4 regions of the Neomoorella glycerini genome follow, and region 1 is predicted to be linked to each of the others. Evidence: riboswitches for the same ligand, from Rfam matches in the RefSeq annotation. Region 1 holds a riboswitch; each other region holds the start of a gene.
What was found. A riboswitch is a leader RNA that binds a small molecule or an ion and turns the genes downstream of it on or off. The one in region 1 is predicted to bind cobalamin.

Region 1 (5,690 bases):
CCTTAACCCTGTTCTAAAGATAGGCATCCAGATCGCAGAGGCCCTCCAATTACACCACCGTTTGCCGCGAGAACAGGCTTGGGCGAAGGGAAGAGAAATTCTATCCTGGCTTAAACTTCCAGCCCCTGAAAATACTATGAGGGTTTACCCGCACCAGCTGAGCGGGGGGATGAAACAAAGAGTCCTGGCTGCCATCGGCATGACCGGAGCACCCGATTTGCTTATAGCCGATGAACCTACCAAGGGTCTGGACGCTGTGATACGCTCTCAAGTGGTGGCTGTTTTAAGCCAAATGGTTTCCCAGACAAAGGCGACCTTATTAGTTATTACCCATGATTTGAAAGTGGCTACCCGTTTATGCCAGCAAGTGGCAGTCATGTACGCCGGAGAAATAGTTGAACTGGGAACTGCGGAACAAATCTTTAATTCACCCCGGCATCCATACACCCGGGCTCTTCTAGCGGCTCAGCCTGTCAATGGCTTAAAACCTCTGGACGGTTTTAGTCCCAGCTTGATTAATTTACCTCCGGGTTGCAAATTTCATCCGCGGTGTGGTTATGCCAGAGAAGTATGCAGGCAGGAACATCCCCCTTTAATGGAAACCATAGCAGGAAATCTGGTGAGGTGTATGTTTTTTGATCAGGGTTGAGAACCTGACTAGAACTTATTGGGTAGGGACCTTTAAAAAGAAGCCATTGCAGGCAGTGGACAATGTTACTTTTTTTATTCGCCCGGGTGAGACTTTGGGCTTAGTGGGAGAAAGCGGTTGCGGCAAATCTACATTGGCACGATTAATATTAGGGTTAATCCCGCCTACCTCAGGCAAGGTGTTTTTTGATGACCTGGATCTCACTGCAATTGGACCCAGAGAGATACTGGCAATAAGGAAAAAAATGCAGATTATTTTCCAACATCCGGAATCAGCTCTTAATCCCCGTATGCGTATTTTTGATTGTCTGGCGGAACCTTTGCGCCTTCACCGTATTGTTATTAAAGGCTCGCTAGAAGAAAAGGAGCGGGTGGCAGAGCTGGTGGAACTGGTGGGGCTAAGCAAAGAACACCTTAACCGATTTCCCCATGAACTGAGCGGGGGACAGCTTCAAAGAGTCGTATTGGCCCGGGCTCTATCATTGCATCCCAGTTTTATCGTTGCTGATGAACCTACCTCTATGCTAGATGTTTCGGTCCAGGCCCAGGTGCTTAATTTGCTAAAACATGTTCAGGGCCTTTATAATCTGACCTATTTATTTATCTCCCATGACATTGAGGTGGTCCATTGCATGAGTAATAGGATAGCCGTCATGTATGGTGGAAAGATCGTGGAAATCGGTCCTGCGGACAGCGTATATAAAAACCCGCTCCATCCTTATACACAGCTACTGATCCGGGCTTTTTCTGATATAGGTGCAAGCATTTTGGAGCCTGGCACCAGACGATTTATTAAAACTTTTTTCGGTGGCTGCAGGTTTTATCCTTCCTGTCCGCAAGCCGGAAATATTTGCAAGAATCCACCTGAATTGAAAGAAGTTGCACCTGGTCATTCAGTAGCCTGCTTGCAAATATGATCCTTTTAAAGCAGAAGGTATAAAATTAACGAGGTCAGGGAGGATTTTGGATTATTTTTGTAGAATGTATTATAAAAAATGGTGTCTCTGGCTAGCATCAAGGGAAGCCGGTGCAAAGCCGGCGCGGTCGCGCCACTGTAAGGGGGAGTGACCCCACATCAGGCCACTGGGTTTTGACCTGGGAAGGCGTGGGGGAACGGTGAATCCGAGCCAGGAGACCTGGTGCTTGCCGTAGCAGCTGGTGCTCCCTACGCAGGATGGGGAAACGGCATGTCCCCTGTTTTCTTTGGAGCAGGGGTTTTAATTTTATAAGGGTAGGTGTCTGGCCCCGAGGGGCCAGCTTAAATGCAGCCAGCCGGTCCGGCAAGGAACTTCCAATAAGGGAAAACGACTGGGGGTTCACGATGCGCCGGGAGCGGTAGAAGGACGGCCTATTCTAACCCACCCGGGGAGTTCGCAGGGAGGTGTTAGTTCAGGCCGTTTTTTGATGGTGGTAATAATGTGGTGCCGGTGAACCTGAGCCAGGAGTCCTGCTCGTTGAACTGGACTAATAAAGATTTTTTTGACCATAAAAAACTCAAGGAGGAGGCTATCAAAAAGTGTTGAGCAAAAAATATGGTTTTGCCGTCAGGGTAATATGCCTGCTAATGCTGGTAATGATCTTTGTAACCGGGTGTAGTAGCGAAAAAACTGGCACTCAAAATAGTAATACCAGGAAAACAGTCAAAACGTTTGTTGACGGCACCGGCAAAGAAGTAAAAATTTCCTGCCCGGTGGATAAAATCGTTTGTATTACTTCGGGTGTATCAGAAATCCTTTATGCTTTAGGCAGCGCTGATAAGATCATCGGACGTGATAGTTACTCCATTTTCCCGGCAGACCTGGAGAAAATCCCGGTGATGGCTAAATCTTCTTTTGCTCCCAACCTGGAAGCCATCATCCAGAGCGCGCCGGATGTAGTCATTGCCGATACCATGTTAAAGGACGACCTGCGGGCCAAACTGGAAGAAGCCGGCCTGCCGGTTCTGGTCTATACGACTTCTTATCCCCACGAAACTGCCTTAGTAACTAAGCAAATGGGTGAACTGACGGGGAAGGAGGAAACAGCGGCCAAGTTAATTGCCTTTAGCGATAAATACTACCAGCTTATTAAGGACAGGGTAGCCAGGTTGCCAGAAGACAAAAAGCCCCGGGTTTACTACGAGTGGCAAAAACCCTACTACAGTGCCGGTGATAAAACCCCTGCTGCCGATCGTATTGCCTTATCCGGAGGGAAGAATATTGCCGCCGGCCAGAAGGTTAAATATCCCGAGCTGACTCCTGAATGGCTGGCCGGGCAAGACCCCCAGATCATTATCTGCATGGCCAGCCGGGACGCCGCGGATAAAATGAAAGCCCTCTACGAGGAAATCCTGGCCAGGCCGGCACTGCAGCAGACAACCGCGGTCAGCCAGAAAAAGGTCTATATCATGAGCTGGGGCCTGGGCACCGGGATCCGCTCGGTAATCGGTTCTCTATACTGGGCCAAGTGGTTCCACCCCGACATATTTGCCGATGTCAACCCCGAAGCTGTTCACCGCCAGTTACTGCAGGAGTTCTACCGCATGGAATTAAAGGGTACCTGGGTTTACCCGGCGGCTAAATAAGCTAACCTGCCAATCCCTTTTTTATCCTTTGGAAGACGCGGGGGTTAAGTCCGGGTATAAGTGTCTACCCACTTAAGGGGGCATTAATGATGCGTAGTAATATGGTCGGGGAAAAAGCTACCGGTGATGCCAGGGGAGATTTTTATGCCCGGCTGGCTAGCCATAAAATATTGACAATCATTCTTTTAAGCCTCGCTTTGCTGGCTGCGTTGGTAATTTCCCTCGGCCTGGGCAGCGCCAATATCAGCCTGCAGGAGCTCTGGCTGGTTATCAAGGAGGCGGTTACCACCGCCCCCGCCGGCTTGGAGATAGGAAACAAGCTGGCTCGGACAGTTATTTTGAATCTCCGCCTGCCCCGGGTGCTGCTGGCCACCCTGGCTGGCTGCAGCCTGGCCGGGGCAGGGGTGGTGATGCAGGGGATTTTGCGCAATCCCCTGGCCGATCCTTATATCCTGGGCATCTCCGCCGGCGCTTCCTTCGGGGCGGCCCTGGCGGTGGTCCTGGGCCTGGGGAAGCTCGCCGGTTTCACCCTGGCGAAAGGTTATATCATCGTGGCCAGTGCTTTTACCTTTGGCCTGTTAACGACGTTTGTCATCTACGGGGTAGCCAGTCTCCGGGGCCTGGCCCCGGAGACCCTCATCCTGGCCGGCGTGGCCCTGGGTTATCTCTTTTCCGCTGGCGTTTCTTTACTGAAGTACCTGTCGTCCCATGAAGAACTGCGTGAACTCACTCTCTGGCTCATGGGAGGACTGGCCGGGGCTAAATGGCAACCTTTAATTTTGCTTTTTCCTGTTTGCCTTGCTGCCCTGGGTTTTCTCTGGCGCTCTTCCTGGGACCTCAATGCCCTGGGAGCCGGGGAGGAAGTGGCCGCCAACCTGGGCGTCAATCTTGACCGGCTGCGGCGTAAGGGTGCTGTCGGCGCCTCAATGCTGGCCAGCGCTACGGTGGCCTTTACCGGGATTATTGGTTTCATTGGCCTGGTGGCCCCCCACCTGGGCCGCTTCCTGGTCGGCAGCGACTATCGTTACCTGATCCCGGCTTCCTGTTTGCTGGGGGCTCTCCTTTTGCTGGCGGCCGACACCCTGGCCCGGACGGTGGCCAGCCCCATCGAAATCCCCGTGGGAGTGATTACTTCGCTAATCGGGGTACCCTTTTTCCTCTCTCTTCTCTTCCGGGAAAGGAGGCGCTGGTGGTCATGAAACTGGCCGTGGATGGTTTGTCATTTAATTACGATAGTCAACCAGTCCTCAACGAGGTAACGCTGACCATAGATCCGGGGGAAATAGTTACCATTATAGGACCAAACGGTTCAGGAAAAAGCACCTTCCTGCGGTGCCTGGCCAGGATATTGCTGCCGGCCCGGGGCGTAATCTACCTGGATGGCCGCAATATAACCAACCTGTCGGGCCGGGCCCTGGCTATGCTTCTGGGCTATGTTCCCCAGGAAGGGACGAAGGTATTTCCCCTAACTGTGTATGAAGCTGTGTTACTGGGTCGCAGGCCTTATATAACCTGGGCTGTTGGGCAAAGAGACCGGCAGGTGGTAGAAGAAATTCTGCGGTTCCTCCAACTGGAACCCCTGGCTGGCAAAACCCTGGGCAATTTAAGCGGGGGCGAAAAACAGAGAGTAATGATCGCCCGCGCCCTGGCCCAGGAGCCCAGGGTTATCTTGCTGGATGAACCTACCTCCAACCTGGATATTCGCCACCAGTTGGAGGTGCTGGGCATCCTTGAATTTCTGGCCTGGAAAAAGAGAATGACCGTACTCATGGTACTGCATGATTTAAACCTGGCGGCCCGTTTTTCCCAAAAGCTGGTGCTCTTGCATCAGGGGCGCATCTTTGCTTCCGGCAGCCCGCAGGCGGTGCTCACCCCGGAAAATATCCGCGCTGTCTATGATGTCGAAGCCCGGGTGCGCGAAGACGACCTGGGCGTCCAGGTTTTGCCCATTTGTCCGGCTAACGGGAGAGCAAAGCTTTAAGCTGGAGGGGAGAGGGTTATGGCTTTAAAAATTTGCTTTTATACGGCCATTGAAGGTGAGCTGGGTAGTTTAAGCCGGGCTGCCCGGAGGGTGCAGGAGGATTATGGCCGGCTGGTTGAAGTTGCGGCCTCCTCGAAGCGGGGAGAAGGCGGGCGAACGGCGGGAGAAATTTCTCAACTTGCCGGTGGCGCTGATCTGATTATCGTGCACCTCATGGGTGGGCCGGATTCCCTGCCGGGGCTCCAGGACCTGGTAGAGCTGGCCAGGAAAAAGAATATCCCCCTGGCTGTGTTGCCCTCGATGGGAGATGATAACCAGCAGCTTTTGTCCCTTAGCAATATGATGCCGCAAGATTACCACCGGCTGCGCCTGTACGTTGCCTATGGCGGCGAAGATAACCTGAAAAATCTTCTTCTCTGGGCTGCCGGTCGTTATGGTGGTATAGAGGTGGCGGCAGCCGAGCCCCGCCCGTTACCCTGGGAAGGTTTCTACCACCCG
Region 2 (5,690 bases), 260 kb from region 1:
CCGCCCCTGGCTTACGAAAGCCAGATGGATGAACTGGCCAGCCGCCTGGGGATCCATCCTTTTACAATCCGCTGGCTCAATGCCTTCCGCCAGGGGGATGTAACTGCCACGGGCCAGGTCCTGGAAAGCAGCGTCGGCCTGACGGCAACCATGCTCCAGGCGGCCCGGGCCGCAGGCTGGTCGCCGCAAGAGTTAATACCGGGAGGGAAGCAAGATGAGTAAAAAACGCGGTATTGGTATGGCCTGCTTTTTCTACGGTACCGGCTACGGTAATGGTTTTCCCGATGTCTCAACGGCTACGGTAGAAATCCACGATGACGGCACGGCCACCGTCCGCACCGGCGCAGTAGATTGCGGCCAGGGTTCCAGCACCGTCCTGGCCCAGATTGCTGCCGAGGAGCTGGGGGTGCCCTATGAATGGGTAACAGTAATCACCGCTGACACCGATACTACCCCCGATGCTGGCACGACGGCGGCCACCCGCCAGACCTATGCTTCCGGCAATGCCGTTAAAACCGCCTGCCGCCAGGCCCGGGAAGTCCTTTTTGAGTACACCCGGACCCTCTTAGGGGTTAATACCATTGCCGGCCTGGCCGCCAGGGAGGGAATAATTTACGTCAGGGGTTATCCCCAGAAACAAATAACCTATCCCGAAGCTGCCACCCGGGCCCGCCTGGCCGGCTACCGCCTGGTAGGGCAGGGGACCTTCGTCACCCATACCACGGCCGTTGACCGGGAGACCGGCCAGGGAGCTCCCTACTGGCCCTACGCCTTCGGCACCCAGATTGCGGAAGTGGAAGTGGATACGGAAACAGGGGAGGTGCGGGTTTTAAAGCTCTTCGCTGCCCACGACGTGGGCCGGGCAGTAAATCGTCTCGGGGTAGAGGGGCAGATTGAAGGCGGTATCGCCCAGGGCCTCGGTATGGCCTTGCTGGAAAAGGTCCACCTGCAGCAGGGCCGGATCGTTAATAATTCCTTTTCTACCTACCTGATACCTACTACCCTGGATATGCCCGAGGTTCAACCCCTGATTGTGGAAACTTATGAACCCACCGGCCCCTATGGCGCTAAAGGAGTGGGCGAACCCGCCACCCTCCCCACCGTACCGGCCATTATCAATGCCATTTATAACGCCGTGGGAGTTCGCCTTACGGAGTTACCGGTTACACCGGAAAAAATCCTGGCCGCCCTGCGGGCAAAAGAAGGAGAGGAGCAATGAGTATTTTAATCAAGAACGGCATCCTGGTCACCATGAACCCCAGGAGGGAAGTATTCCAGGGGAATATCTATATTGAAGACGACCGCATCGCCGCCATCGGCCGGACGCCGGCCACCGCCGACCGGATCATCGAGGCTACGGGCCAGCTGGTCATCCCCGGCCTCATCCAGCCCCATATCCACCTCTGCCAGGCCCTCTTCCGCGGCCGCGCCGACGACCTGGAACTCCTGGACTGGCTGCGCCTGCGTATCTGGCCCCTGGAAGGAGCCCACGATCCCGAATCCCTTTACTACTCAGCCCTGCTGGGCATCGGTGAACTCTTCCTTAGCGGCACCACCACCATCGTCGACATGGAAACCGTCCATCATACCGATGCGGCCATGGAAGCCATCTCTCAAAGCGGCATCCGGGCCATTACCGGCAAAGTGATGATGGATTTTGGCGAGGACGTCCCGGCCAGCCTTAAAGAAATAACTGCGGCCTCGCTAAAGGAAAGCGTAGACCTGCTGGAAAAGTGGCACGGCTACGACAACGGCCGCATCCAGTACGCCTTTGAGCCCCGCTTTGTGGTTTCCTGCACCGAGGAATTATTATTGGAAGTCCGGGATCTCGCCCGCCATTACGGCGTTAAAATCCATACCCATGCTTCGGAAAACCGGGGTGAATGCGCCCTGGTGGAAAAACTCCACGGCCGGCGCAACGTCCTCTACCTGGACGATATCGGTCTCACCGGCCCCGACCTCATCCTGGTCCACTGTATCTGGCTCAGCGAAGAGGAGAAGGATATCCTGGCCCGTACCGGTACTAAAGTAGTTCACTGCCCTTCCTCTAACTTAAAGATGGCTTCCGGTATCTGCCCGGTACCGGATCTCCTGAACCGGGGAACGGTGGTTTCCCTGGCCGCCGACGGCGCGCCCTGCAATAACAACCTGGACGCCTTTATGGAAATGCGGCTGGCGGCGCTGATCCAGAAGCCCCTCCATGGTCCCACCACCATGCCGGCACCCCTGGTCTTTGAAATGGCCACCCTGGGCGGGGCCCGGGCCATGGGCATGGAAAAGGACATCGGCAGCCTGGAAGTAGGGAAGAAGGCCGACCTGGCCCTGGTTTCCCTGGAGGGCCTCCATACCCAGCCGGCGGACGGCGTCGACGTCTACACCCAACTGGTCTACCAGGCCAGAGGCTCAGACGTTACCCTGACCATGGTTGACGGCAAAATCGTCATGGAGAAAGGTGAACTGAAGACCATAGATGCCGGTGAGGTACGGGAGAAAGCCAATAAAGCGGTCTTGCGCGTTTTGCGAAGGGCCGGGCTGGCTTAGCTTCCTGCCAGATTTACGTTAAAACCCCTGGACATCATATCCAAGTTATGATAAAATAGTTTTGAAATGAATATGTTCCAGGCAAATCAGGGAAGTCAGTGCAAGTCTGACACGGTCCCGCCACTGTGAGGGGGAGCAAGGCGCCATAAAGCCACTGGGTAATACCTGGGAAGGCGGTGCCGGAGCCGTGATCCCGAGTCAGGATACCGGTTGCCTGGAAACCTTTACCCCTACGCCGGATAGGGGGTGGTTGGCCAGAGTATGGCAAGCAAACCCTCTGCTTCTGTAGGAGCAGGGGGTTTTATGTTGTTCCCAATGCCGCAACCTCTTCGCGGCGTCGCGGCAACTGACCTGAAGAACGAAGAAGGTTAGCAGCAGCAGCATCGTTTATTTAAATTGCATACAGAATGGGTGCACGGTCTCGAGCAGACCGGGCTTAAATCCAGCCGCCGGTAGGGGAGAGGTTGCGCAAAACGCCGCCTGGAAGCGGGAACTTGTAGCAACCGATGATGCTCTGCCAATAGGCCAGCCTGTCCTGATGCCACCAGGGGCTCAACCCGGGGAGGTGGTGTATTTAGGCATGCCTGTTTAGCGGCACCACCGGTTTCCCCGGCAAAGCAGCCGGGGATTTTTAGTTTCAACAGGGAGGACGGCGCGTTTTGATTTTAGTGGTAGGTAGTACCGGTGAGGGAAGGCAGTTAATCCGCAGCCTCCGGCAGGCAGGCTATCAAATTGTTACCTGGACCGACAGTGCTTATGGCGAACAACTGGCCCGGCAGGATGGTGCAACGTTAATATTAACAGGTCCCTTAACGGAAGGTAATTTAGCCACCCTGGGGGGTAGCAGGCAACTGGAAGCAGTCATTGACGCCACCCTTCCTTATCCCAACCACCTATCCCGGACCCTGGAAGCCTGGTGCCAAGAACAACAGCTATATTACCTGCGCTTTTTACGGGCAGAAACAAGGTTGCCGGACGACAGCCTCATCTACCAGGTGGCAACCTGGGAAGAAGCCGCCCGGACTGCCGCCAGGTTGGGGGAGACTATCTTTTTAACTACCGGTACTAATAACCTGGAAGTGTTCGTCAAAAACCCCCTGCTTAAAGATAAACGCATTGTGGTCAGGGTATTACCTGAACACCGGGTAATTAAAAAATGCCAGGACCTGGGCTTGACGCCCCGCGATATTATCGCCATGCAGGGGCCTTTTTCTAAAGAAATGAATAAAGCCATGTTTAAAGCCTGTAAGGCCGGTGTTATCGTCACCCGGGACGCCGGCCCGGCCGGCGGTACCGAGGCCAAAATTGCCGCCGCCCTGGCGCTAAAAATACCGGTAATAGTAATCAAGCGGCCTTCCATTCAGTATCGTTACCCTGTCTACACAGTTTCCGAAGCCGTCGCCCTGCTGAAAAAGATCGCCCCTCTTAAAAAAGATGACCATTCCGATTTTCAAAACTAAGGGGGTACATACGATGTTCCGCCGTACAACGTGGTTAACCATGTATCTTCTCCTGGCTATGGCCGTCCTGGCCCGGCCGGCCTATGCCATGCATATCGCCGAGGGCTTCCTGCCCTTCAACTGGGCCGCCTTCTGGTTTGTCGTCGTCCTGCCCTTCTGGTTCTGGGGCCTGCGGTCCATCCAGCAAACTGTAAAAAGCAATCCCGGCCTGAAAATGCTCCTGGGCCTGGCCGGCGCCTATACTTTTGTCCTGTCGGCCCTGAAACTCCCTTCAGTAACCGGCAGCTGTTCCCATCCCACCGGGGTGGGTCTGGGGGCCATCCTCTTTGGTCCGGCAGCCATGAGCATCCTGGGGGGTATCGTCCTCCTCTTCCAGGCCCTTTTGCTCGCCCACGGGGGCTTGAGCACCCTGGGTGCCAATACCTTCTCCATGGCCGTCGTGGGGCCTTTTGTGGCCTACGGCCTTTACCGCCTGGTAAGGCGGCTGGGTGGATCGCTGCCCGTAGCCGTCTTCCTGGCCGCCACCCTGGGCGACCTTATGACCTATGTCACCACTTCCCTGCAGCTGGCCCTGGCCTTCCCGGCCCAGCCCGGCGGGGTGCTAGCGTCTATGCTGAAATTCATGGGTATCTTTGCCGTTACCCAGTTACCCCTGGCCATTAGCGAAGGTATCTTAACCGTCATCGTCTTTAACTTGCTGGCCACTTATAATAAAAACGAATTGCAGGAGCTATCTATTTTAGATGAGAAGGCCCTGGCGGTGGGAGGCCGCAACCTGGAGGTGCACAAGTAATGAGTAGCGCCCAGAAAAATCTCTTCTTACTCCTGATCGTTATCCTCCTGGCGGCGGCACCCTTTTTCCTGCACCGCAGCGCGGAATTTGCCGGTGCCGACGACCGGGCCGAAGAGGCCATTACCCAGATCCGTCCCGATTATGAACCCTGGTTTAAACCCGTCTGGGAGCCCCCCAGCGGAGAAGTGGAGACCTTCCTTTTTGCCACCCAGGCCGCCATCGGCAGCGGTATTGTTTGCTACTTCCTGGGTTACAGCAAAGGCAAGAAACATCGGGAGCAAAAGTAAATGTTCAGCATTGACCAGTATGCCTATAGCAACCGGTTGAAGAACATCCACCCGGGGGAAAAAGTAGCCTTTGCCCTGGTAACCCTCATGATCGCCCTGGTGGCGCCCCAGCCTTTAATCCCAGCCCTTATCATCGCCCTGATGGCCGGGGCTGCCATTGGGGTCGCCGGCATCCCGGCCCGTTTTTACCTGCAGCTTATCCTGCTGCCCTTTTCTTTTTTAGTCGCTGGGGTAGCCATGATCGCCCTCACCATTTCCAACCAGCCCCTGGCCGGTCTTAAGGGTGTGACCCTGCTGAACTGGACTTTGGGCTACACCCCAGCCGGCATGTACCTGGCCGGGAAAATTTTTCTCAAGTCCCTGGGAGCCGCTGCCTGTCTTTATTTTCTTTCCCTAACAACACCCATGGTAGATATCCTTACCGTCCTCAGGCAACTGCGCCTCCCGGCCCTGCTGGTGGATTTAATCAGCCTGACCTACCGCTTTATCTTTGTCCTGCTGGCGACCGTAAACGACATTTATACCGCCCAGGCTTCCCGCCTGGGCTATGCCTCCCTGCGCACATCCTATCATTCCCTGGGCCAGCTGGCAGCCAACCTTTTTATCAAG
Region 3 (5,690 bases), 420 kb from region 1:
GGTACAACGGGATGTAATTACCCTCTCCCGGGATGAAATTGACCTCATTATCGCTCTGGTCCGGGAGGAATTTGGCGCCAGCCTGGTAGCGGAGAACAATGATAATATCATGGAAGAAGAGCTTATGATCCAGGAAGAGTTAATTGACCGTATGCTGGAAAGTGTCCGGGGTACCGTCCCGGAGCGCCAGCTAATTGCCTTCCGGGAAGAAGGCCGGGTCATGGTGTTTAATAAATAGACGCGGGGCAATAATAATATTTAAGGCAAATTGAGGGGAGCTTTATTTTTGCGGGTTTTAATGATCGGCGATGTGGTAGGGCGGCCGGGCCGTAAAGCCGTCCGGGAACTCCTGCCACCTTTGCTCCAGGAACACCGGCCGGATCTGGTGGTGGCAAACGGCGAAAATGCTGCCGGCGGCAATGGTATTACCCCAGATATTGCTGGTGAACTTTTTGCCGGTGGCATTGATATCTTAACCATGGGCAACCATGTCTGGGATAAGCGTGAAGCTATGACCCTCCTGGAGGAGGATGAGCGCATTGTCCGGCCGGCCAATTATCCTGCCGGTACCCCCGGCCGGGGCTATACCCTGGTAAAGGCTAAGGAAAACCTGCAGGTAGGAATTATTAATTTATCGGGGCGGGTGTTTCTAGCACCCCTGGAGTGTCCTTTTCGCCTGGGACGCCGCCTGGCTGAAGAAATCGGTGCGCTAACCCGCATCATTTTAGTAGACTTCCATGCTGAAGCAACTTCGGAAAAGGTTGCCCTGGGCTGGTACCTGGACGGCCTGGTAAGTGCCGTCATCGGGACCCATACCCATATCCAGACGGCTGATGCCCGGGTCCTGCCCCAGGGGACGGCCTATATTACCGATGTAGGCATGACCGGCCCCAGGGATTCTGTCCTGGGGGTGAAGACAGAGCTTATCGTTAAAAAATTTCTTACCCAGTTGCCGGTGCGTTTTGAAGTAGCTGGTGGAATTATTCAGTTGGAAGCTGTCCTGATAGATATTGATCCCGGTACCGGCCGGGCAACCGCTATCCAGCGGTTGCAACACTATGGGCCGGCATAAGTTAACCATCAAACAACGCTAAAAAAGCCTGCTTACCGGTAAGGAGGGCAGGCTTTTGTGTTACAATAACTAGCAAAAGATTGGAGCCGGGTAAAGATGGCAGCTGATTTACATACCCATACTACGGCCTCCGACGGCCGGCTGTCACCCACTGAACTAATCAGCCTGGCGAAGACAAAAGGGTTAACGGCCCTGGGTGTTACCGACCATGATACGGTAGCCGGCCTGGCAGAGGCACTGGCTGCCGGAAACAGTTATGGCGTTAAGGTAATTGCCGGGGTCGAACTGAGCACCGAATGGGAAGAAGGGGAGATCCATATCCTGGGTTATTATATCGACTGGCAAAAGGAAAGTTTGCTGGCTTTCCTGGAAACAATGCGCCAGGCGCGTTACCGGCGTACGGCCAGGATGGTAGGCCGGCTTAAAGAGCTGGGTTATGATATTAGCATGGGTGAGGTAGAGCAGGAAGTGCGGGGCGAGGCCATGGGCCGTCCCCATATTGCGGCCGTTCTAGTTCGCAAGGGTTATGTACCATCGGTGGAGTTTGCCTTCCGAACTTTGCTGGAGCGGGGCCGGCCTGCTTATGTCCCGCGGGCCAAAGTCTCACCTGCCCGGGCTGTGGAGGTAATATTAAAGGCTAGAGGGGTTCCGGTTTTGGCCCACCCGGGCATAAGCCGGGCCGATGGTCTTATTCCTGCCCTGGTGGGCAGCGGCTTGCAGGGTATTGAAGCTTACTATCCCCACCACGATGCCGCTGCCACCGGGCGTTACCTGGAACTGGCATCACGGTATAACCTGGTAGTAACCGGCGGGTCGGATTTCCACGGCATAGTTGATAGCAGCCATGCCGACCTGGGAGCCTGCCAGGTGGGCACAATCGAACTGGAGCAATTACAGAGGCGGGCCGAAAAGATTAAAGCTCAAGCGACTAAGGTTTGACTTCCGGGCATATATTTTAGCAAACTAATAATGAGGGGGGTGGGGCCGTTGGCTGGCAATGATGCAGGTGCCCTTTACCGGCGCATTCAAGAGCTGGAAAGCAAGGTGGAACAATTAAGGGTCAGCCGGCGTGTCCTGATGCGCCTGGTGGAAAAAAGCGAAGCCGAAAAGTGGGAACTGGTAAATCGCCTGCGCCAGGAAAAGGAACAGATCCAGCTCCGCAACCGGCGCTACGCCCGGGCCATCTGGGAAAAGAATAAAGAGCTGGTTTTGCTCACCAATAAGCTCCAGGGTCTATCGTTGCCCAGGGCTTGACTGATAGGAGGGGACGATTTATACTATAATTAACTTAATAGGGAACAGGTGCCTGACAGGTTAAAAGGGAATCAGGTGTAAATCCTGAGCGGTCGCGCCACTGTAACCGGGGAGCCTGCTTCAAGGCCACTGGTATTATACCGGGAAGGCGAAGCCAGGCAAGGAGCCGGAGCCAGGAAACCTGCCTGTTCATTTCACCCTCGCGTTAAGGGGCCGCAAGTTAGGTTATGTAACTCCAGCTACTTCGTGGGGGGCTGGAGTTTTTATTTTAGGATTTAGGAGGCCATACCTTGGGATACGGCTCGTTAATCATGGTAACCGGGGGTGCCAGGAGTGGCAAAAGCCGCCTGGCCGAAGAGCTGGCTGCTGCCGGGGGCGCAAAGGTAGTCTACCTGGCCACGGCTACCGTGGGCGATGCAGAAATGGCTGCCCGGGTGGACATGCACCGGCGCCGGAGGCCGGCCGGCTGGCAGACGGTAGAAGTTCCCCTGGCCGTAACGGAAGCCGTAGCCAGGGAAGGCCAGCGTGCCGGTACCATCATCCTTGATAGTCTGGGCATGTGGATTAGCAACCTTTTGAGCCAGGAAACAATTGAAGCAGAAGATAGCTGGGAAAAAAATATAGCGGCTATAGAAGCCATCATGGTTAAAGTCAGGGAACTGGCGGTCGTAGCCTGGCAGGTACCGGCGCGGGTAATTATTGTTACTGAAGAAGTGGGAATGGGACTCATTCCTCCCTATCCCCTGGGCCGGGTTTTCCGGGACCTCCTGGGCCTGGCCAACCAGGAGATAGCCAGCCGGGCCGACCGGGTCTACCTGGTGGTGGCGGGGCTGCCCCTGGTTTTAAAGGATAATAAAAGGGACGCTGCTGCCGGGGAGGAATTTCCCCGGAAATCCACAGGAAACTAAAGAGATAAACGCTGCCTGGAGGAAAAATCGTTGCAGAAGGAATTACGGCGGGGCTATACCACAGGTACCTGCGCGGCAGCAGCAGCCAGGGCGGCGGCCCTGGCTTTATGGCAGAAGCAGCTGGTGCGGGAGGTTACCCTTACCCTGCCCCGGGGAGAAAAGGTCACTCTACCGGTTACTGTCCATCATGGCCCGGACTGGGCCGAAGCCGTGGTGTTTAAAGACGCCGGTGATGACCCTGACGTTACCCACGGGGCTGCCATCCATGTCCGCGCCCGGAAAACTGGCGGGGGATTGACTTTACGCGGCGGGGCCGGCGTCGGGACAGTAACCCGCCCCGGCCTGGCCATACCTCCAGGGGAACCGGCCATTAACCCTGTTCCCAGGCAAATGATTACCGCGGCAGTAGCCGATGTAACCCCGCCCGGCCAGGGCCTGGAACTGGAGATCAGCATCCCCGGTGGCGAAGAACTGGCCCGGCGGACCCTCAACCCCCGCCTGGGGATTGAGGGCGGTCTTTCTATCCTGGGCACTACCGGCATTGTCGAACCCATGTCCGAAGAGGCCTACCGTACCTCCCTGGTACCCCAGATTGATGTCGCCCTGGCTGCCGGCTGGGAAACCCTCATCCTGACCCCCGGCCGCCTGGGGCAACGCCAGGCCGAGGAACGCTATCATCTACCGGCTACGGCCATTGTTTTAACCAGCAACTTTATTGGCTACATGCTGGAGGCCTGCGCCGAGCGCGGGGTGAAGCAGGTGCTCCTGTGGGGGCATGGCGGCAAGCTCATCAAGGTGGCAGGAGGTATCTTTTATACCCACAGTCGCCTGGCCGATGCCCGCCAGGAAATTCTGGCCGCCTGGGCCGCGGCGCGGGGGGCATCCCGGGAAGTAGTCCAGCAGCTTTTAGAGGTAACTACAGTTGAGGCTGCCCAGGAAATTATCCGCAACCATGGCCTGGGGAGGGAGTTCTGGGACTCCCTGGCGGCCCGGGCCAGCCAGCGGTCGGAGGCCCTTGTCCGTGGAGAACTCACAGTGGGCACGGTTATGCTAAACCTGCAGGGAGAAATTATAGGCTGGGATGGGATGGCCCGGCAAATACTGGAGGCGTGGGGTCATGGGAGCTGAAGGCCGGTGGCTGACCGTCATCGGGGTTGGACCCGGCAACCAGGAATACCTGACGCCGGCGGCCCGCCGGGCTGCGGCTGCGGCCGAAGTACTTATCGGTGGCCCCCGGGCTTTGAGCCTTTTTCAAGATTTGGAGTGCGAGAAAAGGGTGATCACTGGCGACCTGGAAGGATTACGTTCCTTTCTGTTACAAATACGCGGCCGCCCGGCGGCTATACTGGTATCAGGGGACCCCGGCTTTTACAGCCTCCTCTCGTGGCTCAAGCGCCAGTTTCCCGGAGAAAAAATTAACGTTATCCCCGGTATCAGTTCCGTCCAGCTGGCCTTTGCTCGCCTGATGCAGGGCTGGGAAGATGCCACTTTCCTGAGCTGCCATGGACGCTCCCTGGAGATCCTGGAACCATACCTGCCCCGGCTGGCTGCCGGGAAAGCGAGGCTGGCCATGTTGACCGGCGGGGCTAACACACCGGCAGCTATAGGTAAATACCTGGCCGACCACGGCCTCGCCAGGATAAAGTTGTGGGTGGGTACCGACCTGGGTAGCGATCAGGAGCAAACAATCTGGCTGACGGCAGCCGAACTGGCCCGGCAGCCCTTAACCAGGCCCGGGGTGGTGATAGCCGGTTATGAACCGGATTAACTGGCCCTACAGCACGCCGGGGATACCTGACCATTACTTTAGCCGCAGCCAGGTCCCCCTGACGAAAGAGGAAGTCCGCATCCTTACCCTGGCCAAAGCCCGTTTGGGTCCGGGTATGATCGTTTATGATGTTGGCTCTGGAACCGGGACCCTGGCCGTTGAAGCGGCCAGGCTGGTGGCTCCGGGACAGGTCCTGGCCGTGGAGGTAAACCCGGAGGCCTGTACCCTGATCAGGGAGAATGTAAAGCGTTTTGGCCTGGATAATGTCCAGGTGGTGGCCGGCAGGGCCCCGGCAGCCCTGGAGGGGTTGCCGCCGCCGGACCGGGTTTTCATCGGGGGTAGCGGTGGGCACTTAGACGAGATTTTAAGGGCCTGCCATGAAGCTTTGCGGCCGGGAGGCATTATCGTCCTCAATGCCATCACCGTCGAAACCTTGAGTACGGCCCTGGCCTTCGGCTATCATCAGGGTTACCAGGTAGAGGCCCTGGCAACCAACCTGGCCCGCCTGGAACCGGCCGGCCGTTACCACATCTGGCGCGCCCTTAATCCGGTATATATAGTGCAGCTGGTGAAAGATTGTCCTTAGGGACAGTAGTATACCGGGCTAATAATTGCGGTTGATTAATGAATACCATCAAATGATGGCATGGTGGGATAAGGGGTGGAGGCTTTTGGTGAGTGGAACCTT
Region 4 (5,690 bases), 160 kb from region 1:
GCCACTCCGTTGGCAGGATCGCGGGAGCCGGCACACTGGATGAAAGCCACCCGTTGCACCGGCTCTTTGCCCGGGGGACGGTGCGGGTACCCACTGTTAGCCAGCTGTTGCTCCAGTTCCAGGCCTGTCAAGACACCGCTATAACGGCCATAACCGTAACGGGCGTTTAAACTAGGGGGTAAATATTCCTCATAACCGGGACAAAGGATGATGGCAGCCACATTGATGGTTTCTTCCCGGCCCTGCCGGTTAAGCTGGAGACAAAAATGGCCTGCTTTCCCGGTTAAGTTTTTAACTTCAGCACCGGTCAAGAGGGCGATTTTATCTTCCCCAGCCAGCCTGATAAAGTGCGGGGAGCGTATACAGAAGAAACCATTCCAGGGCGTCAAAGCGCAGGCGCTGCAGTCGTTGGTGGGAAAGGTCTTGGGCAAAATAGCCAGCTTACCGCCCGGCCGGGCAGCGCGTTCTACCAGGATTACCTGGTGGCCGAGGCAGGCCAGGTCCAGGGCCGCCTGGACTCCGGCGATGCCTGCTCCCAATACGGCTACCGGCAACGAACCATTTTTATCCATCAATACCTCACTCCTTGCCATTAATTACGAGAGCGTCGGCTACCAGCTCGACTATGTTTTTCGCCTTAACATCGAGGTGATAATGACGGCACAAATCGTTCAATTGGTCAACGCAGTTATGGCAGGGAGTGGCGATAATCTTTGCTCCCGTGCGCTGGATCTGTTCTATTTTCACCTTTCCTTTAGCCATCCGTTCCTGGCCAAACTCGCTCAAAGAGAGCAGGCCGCCACCGCCGCCGCAGCAGTAGTTATTCTCACGGTTGGGTGTCATCTCCCGGAAATCTGCTACCGCCGCCTGCAATACCTGCCGCGGTTCTTCAAAAATGCCCTCCTTGCGGCCCAGATTGCAGGGATCGTGATAGGTTACCGGTTCGCTGTTGCGGGAGGGGTCAAGGCGGATACGGCCGTCTTGCAGGTATTCGGCCATGAGCTGGACGATACTGCGCACGCTGAAGGGGAGTTTGTGCCCCAGCCACTGCTCCGGCCCCCAGCGAATGGCGCGGAAGGCATGGCCGCACTCGGTCATGATCAACTCCTGGCAGCCAAGGCGCTCCACCTCATCGGCCAGGCGCTGCACCAGGATAGCGCCGGCTTTGTCGTCCCCGGAGAAAAGGGCGTAGTTGGTCGCGTCCCAGTAGCGGCTGGAAAGGGTCCAGCTTTCGCCGGCGGCATGGAACACTTTGGCCGCCGCCAGGATGGAGAGGGGGAAGAACTTCGCTTCCCGCGGGTTGATAACGTACAATATCCTGGCGTCCTTCTTATCAACGGGTATTTCCGCCTCACTGCCGAACTCCGCCTGGAGCTCTTCCTGCATCCAGTCCAGGGTGTCGAGGTAATCCTCCTGGCTGATCCCCATATTATTGCCGGACTCTAGAGCCAGGTCTACCACTTTCTGCAGGTTTACGGGGACGCGGCCTTCTGCCGCCAGTTTCGACCGCACGGCCCGGACCAGGTCACCCATATTCACACCCACCGGGCAGTAGACTGTACAGCGGCCGCACATGGTGCACAGCCAGATCATATCTGACGCCAGGAGCCGGTCTTCCATCCCCAGCAGGAGCAGGCGCACCATTTTACGGGGGTCTACCGGTGCGCCGATGTTGCCGGCAGGGCAGCCGCCGGTGCACACGCCGCAGGCCAGGCAGGCCTGCAGGCTGGCCCCGCCCATGGCCCGGGAGATTTTTGCAGGGCCAGGCACTTCTGCAGCCAGCAAAATGGACATAAACAACACTCCTGTATAAAATTTAATGAATGGTGCTAGAAGTTAAAAAACGGATATTTCCTTGCCTTGTAACCCTGACTATACTTTCCGGTGGAACTGGTAGCCAGTCTTGATGTTATGGGACCTGTCCCGGGCAATACCAGTTTTTCTTTTGCCAGCAAGGACGCGCCCCTTCATGTGGCTCTTTTAGAGGGGTGCTTATACATTTACCGTCCTGCCAGCAGGGGTAAAAGGCGAGATAATGGGGGAGGTTTGCAAGCCGGCAGTGCTTGCCATCAAGGAGGCGCTTAATAAACATTAACCGCTGTAAATCCAGTTCCGAATAGCAGCGCCGGCCGTTTTTTCTCGTGGGAACGACCAGTCCCTTTCGTTCCCAGCGACGCAGGCGGTGGGGAGAAATATCTAAGACCTGGATAACCATACCGATGGGATACACCGGCCTTCTTCGCCCCGCTTACTATTGATCTTACTTATATCATATTTCTTGAACATAATCATGTCAATAAACTTATAAAAAATATTACAGCAAAGTTATTTAGATATAGCAAAAATATGTTCTCAAAAGGAGAAAAGCGATACTTGATCTGGGATGATAAGTTAACGTAAAATAAAACTGTAAATAATTATAACCTGATTGTTAAGCGAGGCGGCTTCCCATGCCGGAACAAATGTTATATACCATCAGCGTGGTCGCCGATTTACTGGGCATACAGCCGGGCACCCTGCGGGTCTGGGAAAGACATAAACTCATCCAGCCCGCACGCAAGAACGGGCGGCGCCTTTACTCAAATAATGACTTGAAACGGCTGCGCTTCATTCAAAAGCTCATCGATAAAGGCTTTAATTTAAACTCCATCAAACACTACCTGGCTTTTTATCCTTGCTGGTTATATGAGGACTGCCCGGCCTGCTCCCGTAAGACTGAACGCATAGGGTGCGCCAAGCCATGCTGGAAGGAGGAAGGGACTTACTGCCAGATCTCCTTTGACGATCCCTCCCTTTGTAATACATGCCCCCATAGAAGCCGGGAAATAAAGTAATTCCAACAGGAAAAAATAGCTCCTGGTGAATAAAAACCATTATTGACCAGGGGAGATAGTTATAACGGCAGGAATTTGCCTCTTCTTTGTCGAACATTACCAGAAAACGATTCTCGCGGGTGCCAGGGAAGCCGGTGCAAGTCCGGCGCGGTGCCGCCACTGTGAGGGGGAGTACCTGCTAAAGGAGCCACTGGGGTCTAAACCCGGGAAGGCAGCAGGGAGCGTTGAACCCGAGCCAGGAGACCTGCCCGTGGGATTGCACCGTTAAACCACGGCCATGGTGAAGGTGAGGTAAAGGGAGAAATTTACCCCAGCTACGCAGGCGTGGTTGGGGTTTTTAATTCAGGCAGGCGAAAGGAGATTAAAATTTTATCATGATACCCAGGAAGATCATCAAGCGCGACGGCCGGGTAGTGGACTTTGACGAGGAAAGGATTATCAATGCTATTTACAAAGCGGCCCTGGCTGTCGGGGGCCAGGACCGCCGCCTGGCTAGCCGGCTGGCCAACCAGGTGACGGCCCTTCTAGCGGAAAAATTTGTCGACAGGCTGCCTACCGTCGAAGACGTGCAGGACCTGGTAGAAAAAGTATTAATTGAGAACGGCCATGCCCGGACGGCCAAGGCCTATATCCTTTACCGGCAACAACATGCGGAATGGCGGGATTTCCGCCACCTCCTGGTTAACGTGCAGGAAATGGTCCAGGGCTACCTTGACGGCCAGGACTGGCGGATTAATGAGAACAGCAACATGAATTATTCCCTCCAGGGCCTCAACAACCATATCATTGCTGCCGTCAGTTCCCGGTACTGGCTGGAAAAGGTCTACCCGCCGGCCATCCGCGAGGCCCATGAAAGGGGCGATCTCCATATCCACGACCTGGGGTTGCTGGCGCCCTATTGCTGTGGCTGGGACCTGGCCGATCTGCTGGAAAGCGGCTTTGCCGGCGTGGGGCAAAAGGTGGAAAGCGCGCCGCCCCGGCATTTCCGGACGGCCCTGGGGCAGATAGCCAATTTCTTTTATACCTTGCAGGGGGAAGCCGCCGGGGCCCAGGCCTTTTCCAGTTTCGACACCTACCTCGCTCCCTTTATCCGTTACGACGGCCTGGACTACCGGGAAGTCAAGCAGGCCCTGCAGGAGTTTATCTTTAACCTCAATGTGCCCACCAGGGTGGGCTTCCAGACACCCTTTGTCAACCTGACCATGGATGTGGTCGTGCCGCAGGTTTTAGCCGGCGAGCCGGTCATTATCGGTGGCGAGCGGCGCGAGGAATGCTACGGCGACTTTCAGCAAGAGATGGACTGGCTGAATATGGCCTTTTGCGAGGTGATGATGGCGGGGGATGCCCGGGGCCGCATTTTTACCTTCCCCATACCCACGTACAACATCACGCCTGATTTTCCCTGGGAAAGCCCGGTGGCAAACAAGATCATGGCCATGACGGCCAAATACGGCATCCCCTACTTCGCCAACTTTATCAACTCCGATTTAAAGCCCGAGGATGTCCGCAGCATGTGCTGTCATCTGCGACTGGATCACCGGGAACTCAAGAAACGCGGCGGCGGACTTTTCGGCGCCAACCCTCTTACGGGGTCGTGCGGCGTGGTGACCATAAATTTGCCGCGCCTGGGTTACCTTTCCGCAACTAAAGAAGAGTTCTTCAGCAGCTTAAAGGCGAAGATGGACCTGGCAAAGGAAAGCCTGCTCCTCAAGCGCAACATCCTGGAGAAGCTGACGGAGCAGGGGCTTTATCCTTACTCCCGGTTCTACCTGCGGCGGGTTAAAGAACGCTTCGGCAGGTACTGGGAGAACCATTTCAATACCATCGGCATTGTCGGCATGCACGAGGCCCTCTTAAACTTTTGGGGGAAAGGCATAGACACCCGCGAGGGAAGGGGCCTGGCTTTGGAAATCCTGGACTTCATGCGTTCTGTCCTGGCCACCTACCAGGTGGAAACCGGCCAGCTCTTCAACCTGGAAGCCACGCCGGCGGAAGGCACTTCTTACCGTCTGGCCCGGCTGGACAGGCGCCTTTATCCTGATATTATCACTTCCGGTGCCAACGAACCGTATTACACCAATTCCACCCACCTGCCGGTCGGCTACACCGACGACGTTTTTACCGCCCTGGAGCACCAGGACGAGTTGCAGCTGAAATACACCGGTGGCACGGTCTTTCATGCCTACCTGGGGGAAAGGGTGACTGATACCGCCACCTGCCGGCGTTTTCTGCAGACGGTGATGCATAATTTCCGCCTGCCGTATTTAACCATTACGCCTACCTTCAGCATCTGCCCCGAGCACGGGTATCTTTCCGGCGAGCAGTGGACATGCCCGGAATGCGGCCGGGAGACGGAGGTCTGGAGCCGGATCGTCGGCTATTACCGGCCGGTAAAGAACTGGAATAAAGGCAAGCAGGAAGAGTTCCGGGAGCGGCGGAGCTTCCGTCCTGTCACCTGATGTTTTAAGGGGGCGGTACCCATAACCATTAGAGGCATCCAGTTAACGAGCCTGGTGGACTTCCCCGGCGAGGTCTGCACCACCGTCTTTTATGGCGGGTGCAATTTCCGCTGCCCCTGGTGCCACAATGCCGACCTGGTGCTACGTCCTTTTACTTTGCCGGAAATCAGCCCTGAGGAGGTTTTAAACCTGTTGAGTCGGCGCCGCTCCTGGGTGCAGGCCGTTTGTATAACCGGAGGAGAGCCAACCCTGGCGCCAGGCCTGGAGGAATTTATCCGCTCCCTGAAATCCTGCGGTTTTAAAGTCAAACTGGATACCAACGGCACGCACCCGGGAATTCTGGCCAGACTACTGACTGATGGCCTCCTGGACTACGTGGCCATGGACGTGAAAGCGC

Region 2: linked by a shared signal. The riboswitch ahead of cobK (precorrin-6A reductase) and the one ahead of MGLY_RS16255 (ABC transporter substrate-binding protein) in region 1 are both predicted to bind cobalamin.
Region 3: linked by a shared signal. The riboswitch ahead of cobU (bifunctional adenosylcobinamide kinase/adenosylcobinamide-phosphate guanylyltransferase) and the one ahead of MGLY_RS16255 (ABC transporter substrate-binding protein) in region 1 are both predicted to bind cobalamin.
Region 4: linked by a shared signal. The riboswitch ahead of MGLY_RS16990 (ribonucleoside triphosphate reductase) and the one ahead of MGLY_RS16255 (ABC transporter substrate-binding protein) in region 1 are both predicted to bind cobalamin.

The regions. Positions count from the first base shown of each region.
Region 1 is NZ_CP046244.1:3,252,527-3,258,216, reverse strand. It holds gene MGLY_RS16265 (ABC transporter ATP-binding protein) at 1-649, shown strand, start outside; gene MGLY_RS16260 (ABC transporter ATP-binding protein) at 636-1,565, shown strand; cobalamin riboswitch at 1,625-1,806, shown strand; gene MGLY_RS16255 (ABC transporter substrate-binding protein) at 2,165-3,211, shown strand; gene MGLY_RS16250 (FecCD family ABC transporter permease) at 3,301-4,410, shown strand; gene MGLY_RS16245 (ABC transporter ATP-binding protein) at 4,407-5,192, shown strand; gene cobN (cobaltochelatase subunit CobN) at 5,211-5,690, shown strand, end outside.
Region 2 is NZ_CP046244.1:2,991,169-2,996,858, reverse strand. It holds gene MGLY_RS18620 (xanthine dehydrogenase family protein molybdopterin-binding subunit) at 1-222, shown strand, start outside; gene MGLY_RS18615 (xanthine dehydrogenase family protein molybdopterin-binding subunit) at 215-1,219, shown strand; gene MGLY_RS14975 (5'-deoxyadenosine deaminase) at 1,216-2,541, shown strand; cobalamin riboswitch at 2,578-2,770, shown strand; gene cobK (precorrin-6A reductase) at 3,210-4,001, shown strand; gene MGLY_RS14965 (energy-coupling factor ABC transporter permease) at 4,015-4,794, shown strand; gene MGLY_RS14960 (energy-coupling factor ABC transporter substrate-binding protein) at 4,794-5,081, shown strand; gene cbiQ (cobalt ECF transporter T component CbiQ) at 5,082-5,690, shown strand, end outside.
Region 3 is NZ_CP046244.1:2,835,207-2,840,896, forward strand. It holds gene MGLY_RS14180 (hypothetical protein) at 1-238, shown strand, start outside; gene MGLY_RS14185 (TIGR00282 family metallophosphoesterase) at 287-1,072, shown strand; gene MGLY_RS14190 (PHP domain-containing protein) at 1,169-2,011, shown strand; gene MGLY_RS14195 (translation initiation factor 2) at 2,060-2,326, shown strand; cobalamin riboswitch at 2,356-2,529, shown strand; gene cobU (bifunctional adenosylcobinamide kinase/adenosylcobinamide-phosphate guanylyltransferase) at 2,617-3,234, shown strand; gene cbiD (cobalt-precorrin-5B (C(1))-methyltransferase CbiD) at 3,265-4,362, shown strand; gene cbiE (precorrin-6y C5,15-methyltransferase (decarboxylating) subunit CbiE) at 4,352-5,002, shown strand; gene cbiT (precorrin-6Y C5,15-methyltransferase (decarboxylating) subunit CbiT) at 4,989-5,588, shown strand; gene cobI (precorrin-2 C(20)-methyltransferase) at 5,677-5,690, shown strand, end outside.
Region 4 is NZ_CP046244.1:3,412,096-3,417,785, reverse strand. It holds gene MGLY_RS17010 (FAD-dependent oxidoreductase) at 1-572, opposite strand, end outside; gene MGLY_RS17005 ((Fe-S)-binding protein) at 580-1,794, opposite strand; gene MGLY_RS18945 (MerR family transcriptional regulator) at 1,910-2,215, opposite strand; gene MGLY_RS16995 (MerR family transcriptional regulator) at 2,451-2,834, shown strand; cobalamin riboswitch at 2,935-3,100, shown strand; gene MGLY_RS16990 (ribonucleoside triphosphate reductase) at 3,209-5,293, shown strand; gene MGLY_RS16985 (anaerobic ribonucleoside-triphosphate reductase activating protein) at 5,315-5,690, shown strand, end outside.